Regions from separate parts of the Enterobacter asburiae genome, predicted to be linked through region 3. Evidence: predicted binding sites of a transcription regulator. Region 3 holds the regulator's gene; each other region holds the start of a gene.
What was found. Region 3 encodes sigma-54, which starts transcription at its own class of promoters, with help from an activator protein. Its sites were predicted from a motif close to GTTGGCACANNTTTCGCTNT; they were not measured.
Positions count from the first base shown of each region.

Region 1: a site for sigma-54 is predicted at 2,495-2,514, ahead of glnA (glutamate--ammonia ligase). Genes of this name have one in related genera too.
Region 2: a site for sigma-54 is predicted at 3,208-3,227, ahead of hypA (hydrogenase maturation nickel metallochaperone HypA). Genes of this name have one in related genera too.

Region 1 covers NZ_CP011863.1:3,601,847-3,607,032, forward strand. Annotated here, with positions in the region: gene glnL (nitrogen regulation protein NR(II)) at 1-827, opposite strand, end outside; gene glnA (glutamate--ammonia ligase) at 999-2,408, opposite strand; gene typA (ribosome-dependent GTPase TypA) at 2,787-4,610, shown strand; gene ACJ69_RS17425 (autotransporter outer membrane beta-barrel domain-containing protein) at 4,665-5,186, opposite strand, start outside.
Region 2 covers NZ_CP011863.1:4,545,126-4,550,311, forward strand. Annotated here, with positions in the region: gene hypE (hydrogenase expression/formation protein HypE) at 1-578, opposite strand, end outside; gene hypD (hydrogenase formation protein HypD) at 575-1,696, opposite strand; gene ACJ69_RS22145 (HypC/HybG/HupF family hydrogenase formation chaperone) at 1,699-1,971, opposite strand; gene hypB (hydrogenase nickel incorporation protein HypB) at 1,962-2,825, opposite strand; gene hypA (hydrogenase maturation nickel metallochaperone HypA) at 2,829-3,179, opposite strand; gene hycA (formate hydrogenlyase regulator HycA) at 3,391-3,855, shown strand; gene ACJ69_RS22165 (4Fe-4S dicluster domain-containing protein) at 3,926-4,534, shown strand; gene hycC (formate hydrogenlyase subunit 3) at 4,531-5,186, shown strand, end outside.
Region 3 covers NZ_CP011863.1:4,052,416-4,057,601, reverse strand. Annotated here, with positions in the region: gene kdsC (3-deoxy-manno-octulosonate-8-phosphatase KdsC) at 1-384, shown strand, start outside; gene lptC (LPS export ABC transporter periplasmic protein LptC) at 381-956, shown strand; gene lptA (lipopolysaccharide ABC transporter substrate-binding protein LptA) at 925-1,479, shown strand; gene lptB (LPS export ABC transporter ATP-binding protein) at 1,486-2,211, shown strand; gene rpoN (RNA polymerase factor sigma-54) at 2,259-3,692, shown strand; gene hpf (ribosome hibernation promoting factor) at 3,715-4,002, shown strand; gene ptsN (PTS IIA-like nitrogen regulatory protein PtsN) at 4,085-4,576, shown strand; gene rapZ (RNase adapter RapZ) at 4,622-5,186, shown strand, end outside.

The sequences.
Region 1 (5,186 bases), 450 kb from region 3:
CGCACGCCGTGTAACGTGAGCTGGAAGGCGGTACGGGTGCGTAAAATAATCTCGCCGCCTTCAGGTCCCAGCGCCTGCAGGGCATTACGCACAATATTCAACAGGACCTGCTCAATCTGGTCCGGGTCATGGGCCAGTTCCGGCAGGCTTGGGTCGTAATCACGTACCAGCGTGACGTTCTCCGGCAGCTCCATTGAGACGAGCTTCACCACCCGCTCAGCCACTTTATGGATGCTTTCCGTTACGTGCATTCCCGGCTGCTGCGGGCCGAGAAGACGGTCTACCAGATTCCGCAGACGGTCCGCCTGCTCAATAATGACGTTGGTATACTCCGCCAGCGCGGGATCGGGCAGCGCCTTGGTCAGAAGCTGCGCTGCGCCGCGTAATCCACCCAGCGGGTTTTTGATTTCATGTGCCAGACCGCGCACCAGGTCACGGGCGGCAATTTGCTGCGCATGCTGAAGCTGCTCCTGGCTCAGTCGACGCTGATTATCCATCGGCGCCATTTCCAGCAGGATCAGACCTTCGGGAAGACGCTGCGCGGTCAGCGACAGAATGTGCGAGCGCCCGTCGATCACCAGCGTGACTTCGTTATCGGTAAACCCCTGGCCAGCCTGCAAACTTTCCTGCATCAGGCCAATATTCAGCGAAAAATAGCTCAGGAGTTCAGGAAGCGGGGTGCCGAACAGTTTACGTGCGCTTTGGGCGAGCAGCTGCTGCGCGGCCGGGTTGGCGTAATGAACGGCCAGCTCGTCATCGACCAGCAATATGCTGTTAATCAAAGAATTGAGGATCTGCCCAGCATCGGGCAGCGTGCCAGTTGCCATTCAGCAGTCTCCTGGAGTCGTTTGCACTAATTTAGTGCAGTATAGCGTTTTCGGCGTAAAAAGCGCGTGAGATCAGGTTGTTGGTGGAGAAAAAAGCCCATCCGGAGATGGGCTAAAAGTTTCCACGGCAACTACCCCCGGCGCTTATCACGCCGGGTAAAACAACTTTAATTAAACGCTGTAGTACAGCTCGAACTCAACCGGGTGTGGAGTCATACGCACGCGGTCGTTCTCTTCCATACGCAGGGCGATGTAAGCATCGATAGCGTCGTCAGTGAATACGCCACCTGCAGTCAGGAACTCGCGGTCTGCGTCCAGCGCCTGCAGGGCTTCTTCCAGAGAGCCAGCAACCTGTGGGATCTCTTTCGCTTCTTCTGGCGGCAGGTCGTACAGGTTTTTGTCCATCGCTTCGCCCGGATGAATCTTGTTCTTGATACCGTCCAGACCGGCCATCAGCAGTGCTGCGAAGCACAGGTATGGGTTAGCCGCTGGGTCCGGGAAGCGAACTTCGATACGACGCGCTTTAGGAGAAGCCACCACCGGGATACGGATAGAAGCAGAACGGTTACGTGCAGAGTAGGCCAGCATCACTGGCGCTTCGTAGCCCGGGACCAGACGCTTGTAGGAGTTCGTGGTTGGGTTCGCCAGGGCGTTGATCGCTTTAGCGTGTTTGATAACACCACCGATGTAATACAGCGCCTGCTCGGACAGACCGGCATATTTGTCGCCAGAGAACAGGTTGGTACCGTTCTTGGACAGAGACATGTGGCAGTGCATACCGGAACCGTTATCGCCAAACATTGGTTTTGGCATGAAGGTCGCGGTTTTACCGAAACGGTGCGCAACGTTGTGCACAACGTATTTGTAGATCTGAATTTCGTCCGCTTTTTTGGTCATGGTGTTGAAGCGGGTTGCCACTTCGTTCTGACCAGCAGTCGCCACTTCGTGGTGGTGAGCTTCAACAACCAGGCCCATCTCTTCCATCACCAGACACATGGTGGAACGAATGTCCTGAGCAGAGTCGACCGGAGGAACCGGGAAGTAACCGCCTTTCACGCCAGGACGGTGACCTTTGTTACCACCTTCGTATTTGGTGGAGGAGTTCCATGCACCTTCGATGTCGTCGATAGCCACGTGGGAGCCAGAAATAGAAGCACCGAAGCGGATGTCATCGAACAGGAAGAATTCTGGCTCTGGCCCGAACAGAACGGTGTCTGCGATGCCGGTAGAACGCAGGTACTCTTCAGCGCGTTTCGCGATAGAACGTGGGTCGCGGTCGTAGCCCTGCAGCGTGCCTGGCTCGAGGATGTCGCAACGGATGATCAGGGTTGGTTCTTCGAAGAACGGATCAATGACCGCAGTGGTTGCATCTGGCATCAGAACCATGTCGGATTCGTTAATGCCTTTCCAGCCACCAATGGAGGAGCCGTCAAACATTTTGCCTTCTTCAAAGAATTCGGCGTTCACCTGATGAGCAGGGATTGTGACGTGCTGTTCTTTACCTTTGGTATCGGTGAAGCGCAGATCAACAAACTTCACTTCATGTTCGTTCAGCATCGTCAAAACGTGTTCAGCGGACATACTTAACTCTCCAGATTGGTCATTGTCGTCGTGGTAACGAGGTCTTCAATTTCTGTTTGTACTGGCTGGTGCCATGTATTTTTTATAAAGCGAAATCTGTGCCAACTTTTAAAACACCCCAAAAAGGCGTTATCATGCGCACCATAGTGCAAAAGGGCTGCACCACAATGGATTTGTTGCACCAGTATAGTGCTTCAATGTGAACATTGAGCACCATATTGGTGCAATTTACGTTAAAGTGCCCTTTTACCGCTCCGTGAAAGCGATCACAAAGCATCTCTGCAATACTTGTTTGCGGGGGATGTTTGTGATCCTGTTTTGTAGTGCGATTAATCCGTGTACAATAACGCGCTATTTCTAAATGCCTGAGGCAAAGTTGTGATCGAAAATTTGCGTAACATCGCCATCATCGCGCACGTAGACCATGGTAAAACTACCCTGGTTGACAAGCTGCTGCAGCAATCCGGTACGTTTGATGCGCGTGCCGAAACCCAAGAACGCGTGATGGACTCCAACGATTTGGAGAAAGAGCGTGGGATTACCATCCTCGCGAAAAACACCGCGATTAAATGGAATGACTACCGTATCAACATCGTTGATACCCCAGGGCACGCCGACTTCGGTGGTGAAGTTGAACGTGTAATGTCCATGGTAGACTCCGTTCTGCTGGTCGTTGACGCAATGGATGGCCCAATGCCACAGACGCGCTTCGTGACCAAAAAAGCTTTTGCCCATGGTCTGAAGCCAATCGTTGTTATCAACAAAGTTGACCGCCCTGGCGCGCGTCCTGACTGGGTTGTTGATCAGGTCTTCGACCTGTTCGTTAACCTCGACGCGACCGACGAGCAGCTGGACTTCCCTATCGTTTACGCCTCTGCGCTGAACGGTATCGCAGGTCTGGACCACGAAGACATGGCTGAAGACATGACCCCGCTGTATCAGGCGATTGTTGACCGTGTTCCTGCGCCAAACGTCGATCTCGACGGCACCCTGCAGATGCAGATCTCTCAGCTCGACTACAACAACTACGTTGGCGTAATCGGCATTGGTCGTATCAAGCGCGGTAAAGTGAAGCCTAACCAGCAGGTCACTATCATCGATAGCGAAGGCAAAACCCGTAACGGTAAAGTTGGTAAAGTACTGACTCACCTGGGTCTTGAGCGTATCGAGAGCGACATCGCTGAAGCGGGCGACATCATCGCTATCACCGGTCTGGGTGAGCTGAACATCTCCGACACCATCTGCGATCCGCAGAACGTCGAAGCGCTGCCAGCCCTGTCCGTTGATGAACCAACCGTAACCATGTTCTTCAACGTCAACACCTCTCCGTTCTGTGGTAAAGAAGGTAAGTTCGTTACCTCTCGTCAGATCCTTGACCGCCTGAACAAAGAGCTGGTGCACAACGTTGCGCTGCGCGTTGAAGAAACCCCGGATGCAGACGCATTCCGCGTTTCCGGTCGTGGTGAGCTGCACCTGTCTGTTCTGATTGAGAACATGCGTCGTGAAGGTTTCGAAATGGCGGTTTCCCGTCCGAAAGTAATCTTCCGCGAGATCGATGGCCGTAAACAAGAGCCGTTCGAAAACGTAACGCTGGACGTTGAAGAGCAGCACCAGGGTTCTGTGATGCAGGCTCTGGGTGAGCGTAAAGGCGACCTGAAAAACATGAATCCAGACGGCAAAGGCCGCGTACGTCTCGACTACGTGATCCCAAGCCGTGGTCTGATCGGCTTCCGTTCAGAGTTCATGACCATGACCTCCGGTACCGGTCTGCTGTACTCCACCTTCAGCCACTACGACGACGTGCGTCCGGGCGAAGTGGGCCAGCGTAACAACGGCGTGCTGATCTCCAACGGTCAGGGTAAAGCGGTTGCGTTTGCGCTGTTCGGTCTGCAGGATCGCGGTAAGCTGTTCCTGGGTCACGGTGCTGAAGTTTATGAAGGCCAGATCATCGGTATTCACAGTCGTTCTAACGACCTGACCGTAAACTGCCTGACCGGTAAGAAACTGACCAACATGCGTGCGTCCGGTACTGACGAAGCAACGGTTCTGGTTCCACCGATCAAGATGACTCTGGAGCAGGCTCTGGAATTCATCGATGATGACGAACTGGTAGAAGTGACTCCACAGTCAATTCGTATCCGTAAACGTCACCTGACCGAGAACGATCGTAAACGTGCGATGCGCGGTCCGAAAGAAGACTAATACGGCTAATGCGTATTAAAAAAAGCCGCTGAGAAATCAGCGGCTTTTTTGTTGTTATTTGAAGCTGTATTTCACCCCCAGCATCCCCTGGGTATCGCTGTAGCCTTTGTCGCCCATCTGTTGAGCCACATTGCCCCATACGCTAAGCTGCGGCGTAATCTGCCCCTCTACACCTGTTTTAAGTTCACCGATATTGCGAGTGCCGCGCATTTCATTGCTGACGTCATCCATGCGGATGCGCGTGGTCTGGGTATTGTGGATCCAGTTCGCCTCGATAAACGGCTGGAAGGTACGGGATTTACCGTCGTCAATCGCGTTATGTCCGCTGATATAGGCCTTCACGCCGAGACGTGTCATCAGGTTTCCCTGAGTCTCGTCTTTCACCCGCGTGCCGTTGCGCTCGCGATGGTCGTCAGCCTGCACGTCCATCCAAACGGCCTGCGCTTTCGGCTGGAGCCAGTAGCTGTTGCGGCCGCTTTCGCCCACCTTAACGCTATAGCCAGCTTCTACAGAGGCGGTTATGCCGCTGGAGCGATAACGCTCAGTCGCCTGATCCTGTCCCATCACCTTATTGTC
Region 2 (5,186 bases), 490 kb from region 3:
TCCAGCCCCAGACCTTCGCGCAGGTTAAGGATGGTCGCCCCGTGGCAGCCCAGCGTTCCGGTCACGATCAGCACGTCGCCCACGCTAAGCCGCTGCGCGCCCCAGTGAATGTCGGCGGGGATCGCCCCTATGCCGGCGGTGTTGATAAACAGCTTGTCGACCGCGCCGCGCTGCACCACTTTGGTATCGCCGGTGACGATTGCTATCCCCGCCTCGCGCGCGGTCTGCGCCATGCTGTTGACCACTGCCGTGAGCGTCTCCATCGGTAACCCCTCTTCGAGGATAAACCCGCAGGAGAGGTAGCTCGGAACGGCACCGCTGACCGCCACGTCGTTGGCCGTGCCGCAGACGGCGAGCTTGCCGATATCACCACCGGGGAAGAACAGCGGATCGATCACGTAGCTGTCGGTGGAGAAGGCCAGCCTGTCGCCCTGCGCGGTGAGGGTGGCGAGGTCAATTCGCGCCTGGTCTTCCTGCTCGGCAAGCCAGGGGTTGTTGAAGGCTTTCATAAACAGCTGATTAATGAGCCGCTGCATCGCCTGACCACCGCTTCCGTGCGCCATTTCAACCGTATTCATGCTTCACTCTCCTGGTTGCGATACTGATACCACGCGGCACATGCCCCTTCGGAGGAGACCATCAGCGCGCCAAACGCCGTTTGCGGGTTACAGGTATTGCCAAATAACGGGCATTGATGCGGTTTGCATTTACCGGTGAGCACGTCGCCGCAGCGGGCCCGGGGATCGTCGCAAACCTGCTGCGGCTGCGGGTGGAAATGCGCTTCGGCGTCGAACGCGCAATAGGCTGACGTCAGGTGCACGCCGGATTCGGCAATCAGCCCCAGACCACGCCACTCGCTGTCGCCCTCAACGCTGAACACGTCGGCTATCGCCTGCTGCGCCCGTTCATTTCCCGCATCCGGCACCACGCGGCGGTACTGGTTTTCCACTGCACTCAGGGCCGCTATTTTCTGCTCAACCAGCATGGTCACACCTTGCAGTAGATCAAGTGGTTCGAAACCAGCGACCACTAACGGACGATTGTACTGTTCAGCGATAAAACCGTAGGCGTCTGTGCCAATCACCATGCTGACATGCCCAGGTGCCAGAAAGGCGTCTATCCCGTTTTCCGGCTCTTCCAGCAGGCTGCGCAGCGTGGGAATGAGCGTAATGTGCTGGCAGAAGAAGAAAAAATTCTCGACGCCGCGCGCTTTCGCCTGCTGCAGCGTGATGGCGGTAGCGGGCATGGTAGTTTCAAATCCCAGGCCAAAAAACACCACCTTGCGCGTGGGGTTATTCTCTGCCAGCGTCAGGGCATCCATCGGCGAATAGACGATCCGGATGTCGGCTCCGCGCGCTTTTGCCTGCAGCAGCGAGCCGTTTTTCCCCGGCACGCGCATCGCGTCGCCAAAGGTGCAGAAAATGACGTCGGGCTGGCTGGCAATTTCAATGCAGCTGTCGATACGTCCCATCGGCAGCACGCACACCGGGCAGCCGGGGCCGTGGATAAACTCGATGTTCTCAGGCAGCAGCTGGTCGAGGCCAAATTTGAAGATGGCGTGCGTGTGTCCGCCGCACACCTCCATGATCCGCAGCGGTCTCTCTTTCGTGTAGTCCAGCAGCGCCGCGCGCGTTTTCAGGTGCCCGATAAGCTGCAGCACCTGCTCGGGGGCGCGGTATTCATCAACGTAACGCATGGCTAACGCTCCTCGCCGTACAACAGCGCGCCCACGTCAGGCTCTACGTCGAACATGTTTTGCAGAGCGTCCAGCGTGTCGCGGGCTTCCGCTTCGTTAATCACGCTCATGGCAAACCCCACGTGGACCAGCACCCACTGGCCGAGACGCGAGGCGCCCGTTTCATCACTGCTGCCCACCAGCGTCAGGTCCACGTCGCGCAGGATGCCGCAGACCTCCACTTTGGCCTGGTTCCCGTCAATGGAATGGATTTGTCCCGGTACGCCTATGCACATCGTTCACTCTCCAGCCAGTTCAGCCAGGCGTCCATCCCGTCGCCGCGCGTGGCGGAGACCAGCAAGATTTCAATCTCCGGATTCACTTCACGGGCATACGCCAGGCACTTATCCACGTCGAAGTTCAGGTACGGCAGCAGGTCGACTTTGTTCAGCAGCATGAGGGAGGCGGCGGCAAACATATGCGGGTACTTCAGCGGCTTGTCTTCGCCTTCGGTCACCGAAAGCACCGCCACCTTGTGTCGTTCGCCCAGGTCGAAGCTCGCCGGGCAGACCAGATTGCCGACGTTTTCAATAAACAGAATGCCGTTATCCGCCAGCGGCAGGCGCGGGGCCGCATCGGCAATCATCTGCGCATCCAGGTGGCAGCCTTTGCCGGTATTGACCTGAATTGCCGGCGTGCCGGTTTCGCGAATGCGCGCCGCGTCGTTAACGGTTTGCTGGTCGCCCTCGATCACCGCGCAGGAGACGCGCCCGTTCAGGCGTTTGAGCGTTTCCGTTAACAGCGTGGTTTTGCCGGAGCCGGGGCTGGAGACCAGGTTCAGCACCAGCTGTTTGCGGGCGGCAAAGCGCGCGCGGTTGCGGGCGGCGATCTGGTTATTCTTGTCCAGCACGTTGATTTCCACCTCCAGCATCTGGCGCTGGCTGATGCCCGGCGCGTGGGTACCCGCTTCGCCGTGGCCGTAGTGCAGATCGCCCGCAGCGGAGCGCTGCGGAGCGAAGGTGATACCGGTCAGTGCCGCAGAAGGGCGTGGGGCAGGCGAAAAGGGCGCGGAGCGAAACGCGGAATGGGGATGGTGTTCATCCCCTTCTATATACAGGTTGCCTTCGGCGCAACCGCAGGTGCTACACATACTTTACTCCTTCTCGATTTCGAGGCGTTGGATCTGCATGCCGTCGTCCGCCACGATGCGAAGACCGGTGCTCTGACACTGCGGACAGCGCTGAACCTTTGATGACAGCAGGGTGACGTACTGCTGGCACTGCTCGCACCAGCACTCCGCCTGCTGCTCTTCAATATGGAGTTCGCAGCCTTCCGCCAGCGTGCCGCGACACACCAGCTCAAAGCAGAAATTCAGGGCGCTGGTCTCGACGCAGGAAAATGCCCCGACCTTCAGCCAGACGCCGGTGACGCGTTTCGCGTGGTTTTGCACTGCCTGCTGTTCGATAAGCTCCAGGGCCCGCTGGCAGAGGGTGATTTCGTGCATGACGCCTCCTCAATGAATTGCGCCATTGAATGCAATAACGGTGCCAGCTTGATTTTTGTTAAGGCGTGACGATGTCAACGCTGTCGAAATGACACGTCGACACCGCGGCGATGACAGCGGTTTTGCAATTAAACCCATTTAAAATCATGAAGATAAAAACTGGCATGGAATCTGCTTAACAGCCGCTATCTCCATTAACCGGATACCTTCTATGACTATTTGGGAAATCAGCGAAAAAGCGGATTACATCGCGCAGCGTCATCAGCAGCTGCAGGACCAGTGGCACCTCTACTGCAACTCTCTGGTTCAGGGCATAACCCTCTCGAAAGCGCGTCTTCATCACGCGATGAGCTGCGCGGCGCAGGGCGACATGCGCTTCGTCCTGTTCGGCCATTTCATCATCAACGTTACCCTGGCGGATAACTTCAACAGCCACACCATTGAGTACCACCTCGAGACAAAAGACGGCGAAAAACAGTGTATTGCGAAGGCGCAGCTGATGGCCGACGGCATGGTGGACGGCCACGTCAGCAACCGCGACCGCCAGCAGGTGCTGGAGCACTATCTGGAAAAAATCGCGCCGGTCTATAACGGCCTGTACGCCGCCGTTGAACACGATCTCCCGGTCAACCTAAAGCAGCTGATGGACGGAAATGCCTCAGCAAACGTGGCCTGACTCCTGCGTGTCGAGAAGTGTCGACAAGACAGTTTTTCGTCAAAAATGACTATCACCCGAGGATAACCCGGTGAACCGTTTTGTAATTGCTGACTCGACGGTCTGTATTGGCTGTCGAACCTGTGAGGCGGCGTGTTCGGAAACGCATCGCCTGCATGGGCTGCAGTCCATGCCGCGCCTGCACGTCATGCGTAATGAAAAAGAGTCTGCCCCGCAGCTCTGCCATCATTGTGAAGACGCCCCCTGCGCGGGCGTCTGCCCTGTGAATGCCATCACCCGAATTGATGGCGCTGTCCAGCTGAACGAAAGCCTGTGCGTAAGCTGCAAGCTGTGCGGCATTGCCTGCCCGTTCGGCGCGATTGAATTTTCCGGCAGCCGTCCGCTGCACATTCCGGCGAACGCCAACTCGCCAAAAGCCCCGCCTGCGCCACCGGCTCCGGCACGCGTAAGCACGCTGCTGGACTGGGTGCCCGGCATCCGTGCCGTTGCGGTGAAATGCGACCTATGCAGCTTCGATGAACAGGGCCCGGCCTGCGTGCGCACCTGCCCGACTAAGGCGTTGATTCTGGTTAACATTCGCGACATCGCCCGTACCAGCAAGCGTAAACGCGAGCTGACCATCAACAGTGATTTTGGCGACCTTTCTCTGCTACAGGCGCTTAACGAGGGGGCGAAATGAACGCGGCGATGATGATTACCAGCGCGGTAGCCTGTTTTGCTGGCGCCGCTGTTCTGGCGCTGATCTTCTCATTCCATAAAACCCTGAGCGGCGCGATCGCCGGGCTCTGCGGGGCGGTCGCTAGCCTGATGACGCTGGCAGCAGGCGGCGTTGTCCTGCTCGGTGGCCAGTCCGCTGAGACCGTGATGCCGCTGATTCGCCACACGGTTGAGATCACGCCGCTGAACGCCATCTGGCTGGTGACGTTTGGCCTGTGCGGGCTGTTTATCAGCCTGTTCAATATCGACTGGCACCGCCATCCGCACGCTAAAGCCAACGGCCTGCTGGTTAACCTGCTGATGGCGACGGCGGTCTGCACCGTTATCGCCAGCAACCTCGGCGCGCTGGTGGTGATGGCGGAAATCATGGCGCTGTGCGGCGTCTTCCTGACGGGCTGCAGCGCCTCCGGCAAGCTGTGGTTTGCGCTGGGACGCCTCGGAACGCTGCTGCTGGCGCTGGCCTGCTGGCTGGTGTGGCAACGCTTTGGCACGCTGGACTTCGCTGCGCTCAACGGCCATCCGCTGGGGAACGACGTCTGGCTGCTGGGCGCGATCGGCTTTGGCCTGCTCGCCGGCATCATCCCGCTGCACGGCTGGGTGCCGCAGGCGCATGC
Region 3 (5,186 bases):
ATCCGCTGTGCGCTCACTTCCGGTATTGAGGTGGCTATCATCACCGGGCGAAAAGCTAAACTGGTAGAAGACCGCTGTGAAACCTTAGGAATTACCCATCTGTATCAGGGTCAATCCGATAAGATGGCGGCGTTTAAGGATTTACTGGGTAAACTGGCTATCGCGCCGGAAAACGTGGCCTACGTCGGGGACGATCTGATTGACTGGCCCGTGATGGCTGAAGTCGGGCTGAGCATCGCCGTTGCCGATGCGCATCCGCTGCTGATCCCGCGCGCTGACTACGTTACCCACATCAACGGAGGCCGCGGTGCCGTACGTGAAGTCTGCGATCTGCTTTTGCTGGCGCAGGGCAAGCTTGATGAGGCCAAAGGGCAATCGATATGAGTAAAACCAGACGCTGGATTATCATTTTGCTTTCGCTTGTCGCACTGGTATTGATTGGCGTGAACCTTGCCGATCGCGACGATACGCAAACGGAAGTGGTCAACAATAACGATCCAACCTATAAAAGCGATCACAGCGACACCGTGGTCTACAGCCCGGAAGGCGCGCTGAACTATCGCCTGATTGCCCAGCATGTTGAATATTTTTCAGATGACGGTATTTCGTGGTTTACCCAGCCTGTCATGACCACATTTGATAAGGACAAAGTGCCGACGTGGTCAATTAAGTCAGATCGGGCAAAACTGACAAATGACCGTATGCTTTATCTGTATGGTCACGTTGAAGTCAACGCCCTGACCGCTGACTCGCAACTGAGAAAAATTACGACGGATAATGCCCAGATTAACCTGGTAACCCAGGACGTGACCTCGCAGGATCTGGTCACACTGTATGGCACAACATTTAATTCCAGCGGTTTGAGAATGCGCGGGAACTTACGCAGCAAGAACGCCGAGCTGATTGAAAAGGTTAGAACCTCCTATGAAATTCAAAACAAACAAACTCAGCCTTAAAGTAATTATCGCCAGCGCGATGCTGGCGACCAGTCTCCCCGCGCTTGCTGTAACGGGCGATACCGACCAACCGATCCATATCGAGTCTGATACCCAGTCTCTCGATATGCAGGGCAACGTCGTCACCTTCACTGGTAACGTCGTCATGACTCAGGGCACCATCAAAATTAACGCCGACAAAGTGGTCGTGACCCGTCCGGGTGGCGAGCAGGGCAAAGAGATCATTGATGGTTACGGCAACCCGGCAACCTTCTACCAGATGCAGGACAACGGCAAGCCGGTGAAAGGCCACGCCTCGCACATGCACTACGAGCTGGCGAAGGACCTGGTCATCCTGACCGGAAATGCGTATCTGGAACAGCTGGACAGCAACATCACCGGCGACCAGATCACCTATCTGGTGAAAGAGCAAAAAATGCAGGCCTCCAGCGAGAAAGGCAAACGCGTCACAACCGTACTGGTTCCGTCGCAGCTGCAGGACAAAGGCAAAGGCCAGGCCCCGGCACAGAAGAAGAGTAACTAATTCGTTATGGCAACATTAACTGCAAAAAATCTCGCGAAGGCCTACAAGGGCCGCCGTGTCGTAGAAGATGTCAGTCTGACCGTCAACTCCGGCGAAATTGTAGGGCTGCTTGGCCCTAACGGTGCGGGTAAAACCACCACCTTCTACATGGTCGTTGGCATTGTGCCGCGTGATGCCGGCAACATTATCATTGACGATGAAGACATCAGCCTTCTGCCGCTGCACGCGCGCGCGCGTCGCGGAATCGGCTACCTGCCGCAGGAAGCCTCCATTTTCCGTCGTCTCAGCGTTTACGATAACCTGATGGCGGTCCTGCAAATTCGTAACGATCTGACCAGCGAACAGCGTCAGGATCGTGCCAACGAGCTGATGGAAGAGTTCCATATTGAGCATCTGCGCGACAGCCTCGGTCAGGCACTCTCCGGGGGTGAACGCCGCCGCGTTGAGATTGCGCGTGCGCTGGCCGCAAACCCGAAATTTATCCTTCTGGATGAACCGTTTGCGGGCGTTGACCCGATCTCGGTTATCGACATTAAACGTATCATTGAACACCTGCGTGACAGCGGGCTTGGCGTACTGATCACCGACCACAACGTCCGTGAAACGCTGGCCGTGTGTGAACGCGCGTATATTGTGAGCCAGGGCAATCTGATCGCCCACGGTACGCCGCAGCAGATCCTCGAAGACGATCATGTTAAGCGCGTCTATCTTGGGGAAGACTTCAGACTCTGATAGGGTAGAGGTAACGTAACGCCGAACCGGAGAAAAATGCTCTGAACATGAAGCAAGGTTTGCAATTAAGGCTCAGCCAACAACTGGCAATGACGCCGCAGCTACAGCAGGCAATTCGCCTGTTGCAACTGTCCACGTTAGAACTTCAGCAGGAGCTCCAGCAGGCGCTGGACAGCAACCCCCTGCTGGAACAAACCGATCTTCATGACGAGGTAGATACTCAGCAGTCACAGGATACAGAAGCGCTCGACACCGCGGATGCACTCGAACAAAAAGAGATGCCCGACGAGCTACCGCTGGATGCCAGCTGGGATGAAATCTACACCGCCGGAACTCCTTCCGGTACGCGTGCAGACTACCAGGATGATGAGCTACCGGTCTATCAGGGAGAGACCACCCAGTCGCTGCAGGATTACCTGATGTGGCAGGTGGAACTCACCCCCTTCTCCGATACCGACCGCGCGATTGCCACCTCAATTGTCGATGCCGTTGACGACACCGGCTATTTGACCGTCACGCTGGACGATATCCTGGAAAGCATGGGCGACGACGAGATTGAGCTTGAGGAAGTCGAAGCCGTACTGAAGCGCATCCAGCGTTTCGATCCGGTAGGCGTGGCCGCAAAAGATCTGCGCGACTGCCTGCTGATCCAGCTATCTCAGTTCAGCAAAGAGACGCCATGGATCGACGAGGCGCGCTTAATTATTAGCGATCATCTGGATCTGCTGGCCAACCACGATTTCCGCTCCCTGATGCGCGTCACGCGCCTGAAGGAAGAGGTGCTGAAAGAAGCGGTGAATCTGATCCAGTCGCTCGATCCGCGCCCGGGACAGTCGATCCAGACCAGCGAGCCCGAGTACGTCATCCCGGACGTGCTGGTCAGAAAACACAATGACCGCTGGGTCGTTGAACTGAACTCAGACAGCATCCCTCGCCTGCAAATCAACCAGCAGTATGCCTCCATGTGCACCAGCGCGCGTAACGACTCCGACAATCAATATATTCGTAGCAATCTTCAGGAAGCGCGATGGTTGATCAAAAGTCTGGAGAGCCGAAATGATACGCTGCTACGCGTCAGCCGCTGTATTGTCGAACAGCAGCAGGCGTTCTTTGAGCAGGGCGAAGAGTACATGAAACCGATGGTACTGGCGGATATCGCCCAGGCCGTCGAGATGCATGAATCAACCATTTCCCGTGTCACCACGCAGAAGTATCTGCATAGTCCACGCGGTATATTTGAGCTTAAGTATTTCTTCTCCAGCCATGTGAATACCGAGGGCGGCGGCGAAGCGTCGTCAACGGCTATTCGTGCCCTGGTGAAGAAGTTGATCGCCGCGGAGAACCCCGCGAAGCCACTAAGCGACAGTAAGTTAACCACCATGCTGTCCGATCAGGGTATTATGGTGGCACGTCGTACTGTTGCGAAGTATCGAGAGTCTTTATCCATTCCGCCGTCCAACCAGCGTAAACAGCTGGTTTGACACAACCGATAAGGAAGACACTATGCAGCTCAACATCACTGGACAAAACGTCGAAATTACTGAGGCTTTACGCGACTTTGTGAACGCGAAGTTTGCAAAACTCGAGCAGTATTTCGAAAGGATCAATCAGGTCTATATTGTGTTGAAAGTGGAGAAAGTGACTCATATCTCGGATGCCACCCTGCATGTTAACGGGGGTGAACTGCATGCCAGTGCGGAAGGGCAAGACATGTACGCTGCTATCGACGGCTTGATTGATAAGCTTGCACGACAGCTCAATAAACATAAAGATAAACTGAAACAACACTAATTGTCCGGGCAGTTAACGGGTGCAGGACGGCCTGTTGTGAAACACAACAGGCCATTTGTACAGTTAGCGCTTAGGTGAAATTATGATGAACAACGATTCCGCTCTTCAACTGAGCAATGTCCTTAACCAGGAATGTACCCGCAGTGCGGTTCACTGCCAGAGCAAAAAACGTGCGCTGGAGATCATCAGTGAACTGGCTGCAAAACAGCTGGGCTTGCCGCCGCAGGTGGTATTCGAAGCGATTCTGACCCGTGAAAAAATGGGCAGTACCGGTATCGGCAACGGCATCGCGATCCCGCACGGCAAACTGGAAGAGGATACCCTGCGTGCCGTGGGTGTGTTTGTGCAGCTTGAAACACCCATCGCCTTCGATGCCATTGATAACCAGCCTGTCGATCTCCTCTTCGCGCTGCTGGTGCCTGCCGACCAGACGAAAACCCATCTGCATACGCTGTCGCTGGTCGCAAAACGTCTGGCCGATAAAACCATTTGCCGTCGACTGCGCTCGGCCCAAAGTGATGAAGAGCTCTATCAAATTATCACTGAAGCAGAAGGCAATCAGGATGATGCATAACCAGGAGATGGCCTTCACATCTGTTGTCCTGAGGAGAAACGGAACATGGTGCTGATGATTGTCAGTGGCCGTTCAGGGTCGGGGAAATCCGTTGCTCTGCGCGCGCTGGAAGACATGGGTTTTTACTGCGTCGATAACCTGCCGGTCGTGTTGTTACCCGACCTGGCCCGCACGCTGGCGGAGAGACAAACCTCTGCCGCCGTCAGTATCGACGTTCGTAACATGCCTGAATCGCCAGAGATCTTCGAACAGGCCATGAGCAACCTGCCTGACGCGTTCTCGCCTCAGCTGCTGTTCCTCGACGCAGACCGCAATACGCTAATCCGCCGCTACAGCGATACCCGTCGCTTGCACCCGCTATCCAGCAAGAACCTCTCTCTGGAGAGCGCTATCGATGAAGAGAGCGACCTGCTGGAGCCGCTGCGTTCTCGTGCCGACCTGATTGTCGACACCTCTGAGATGTCCGTTCACGAGCTGGCGGAAATGCTGCGTACCCGGCTGTTGGGTAAACGCGAGCGCGAACTGACGATGGTGTTCGAATCCTTCGGCTTTAAGCACGGTATTCCAATCGATGCGGACTACGTTTTCGACGTGCGCTTCCTGCCGAACC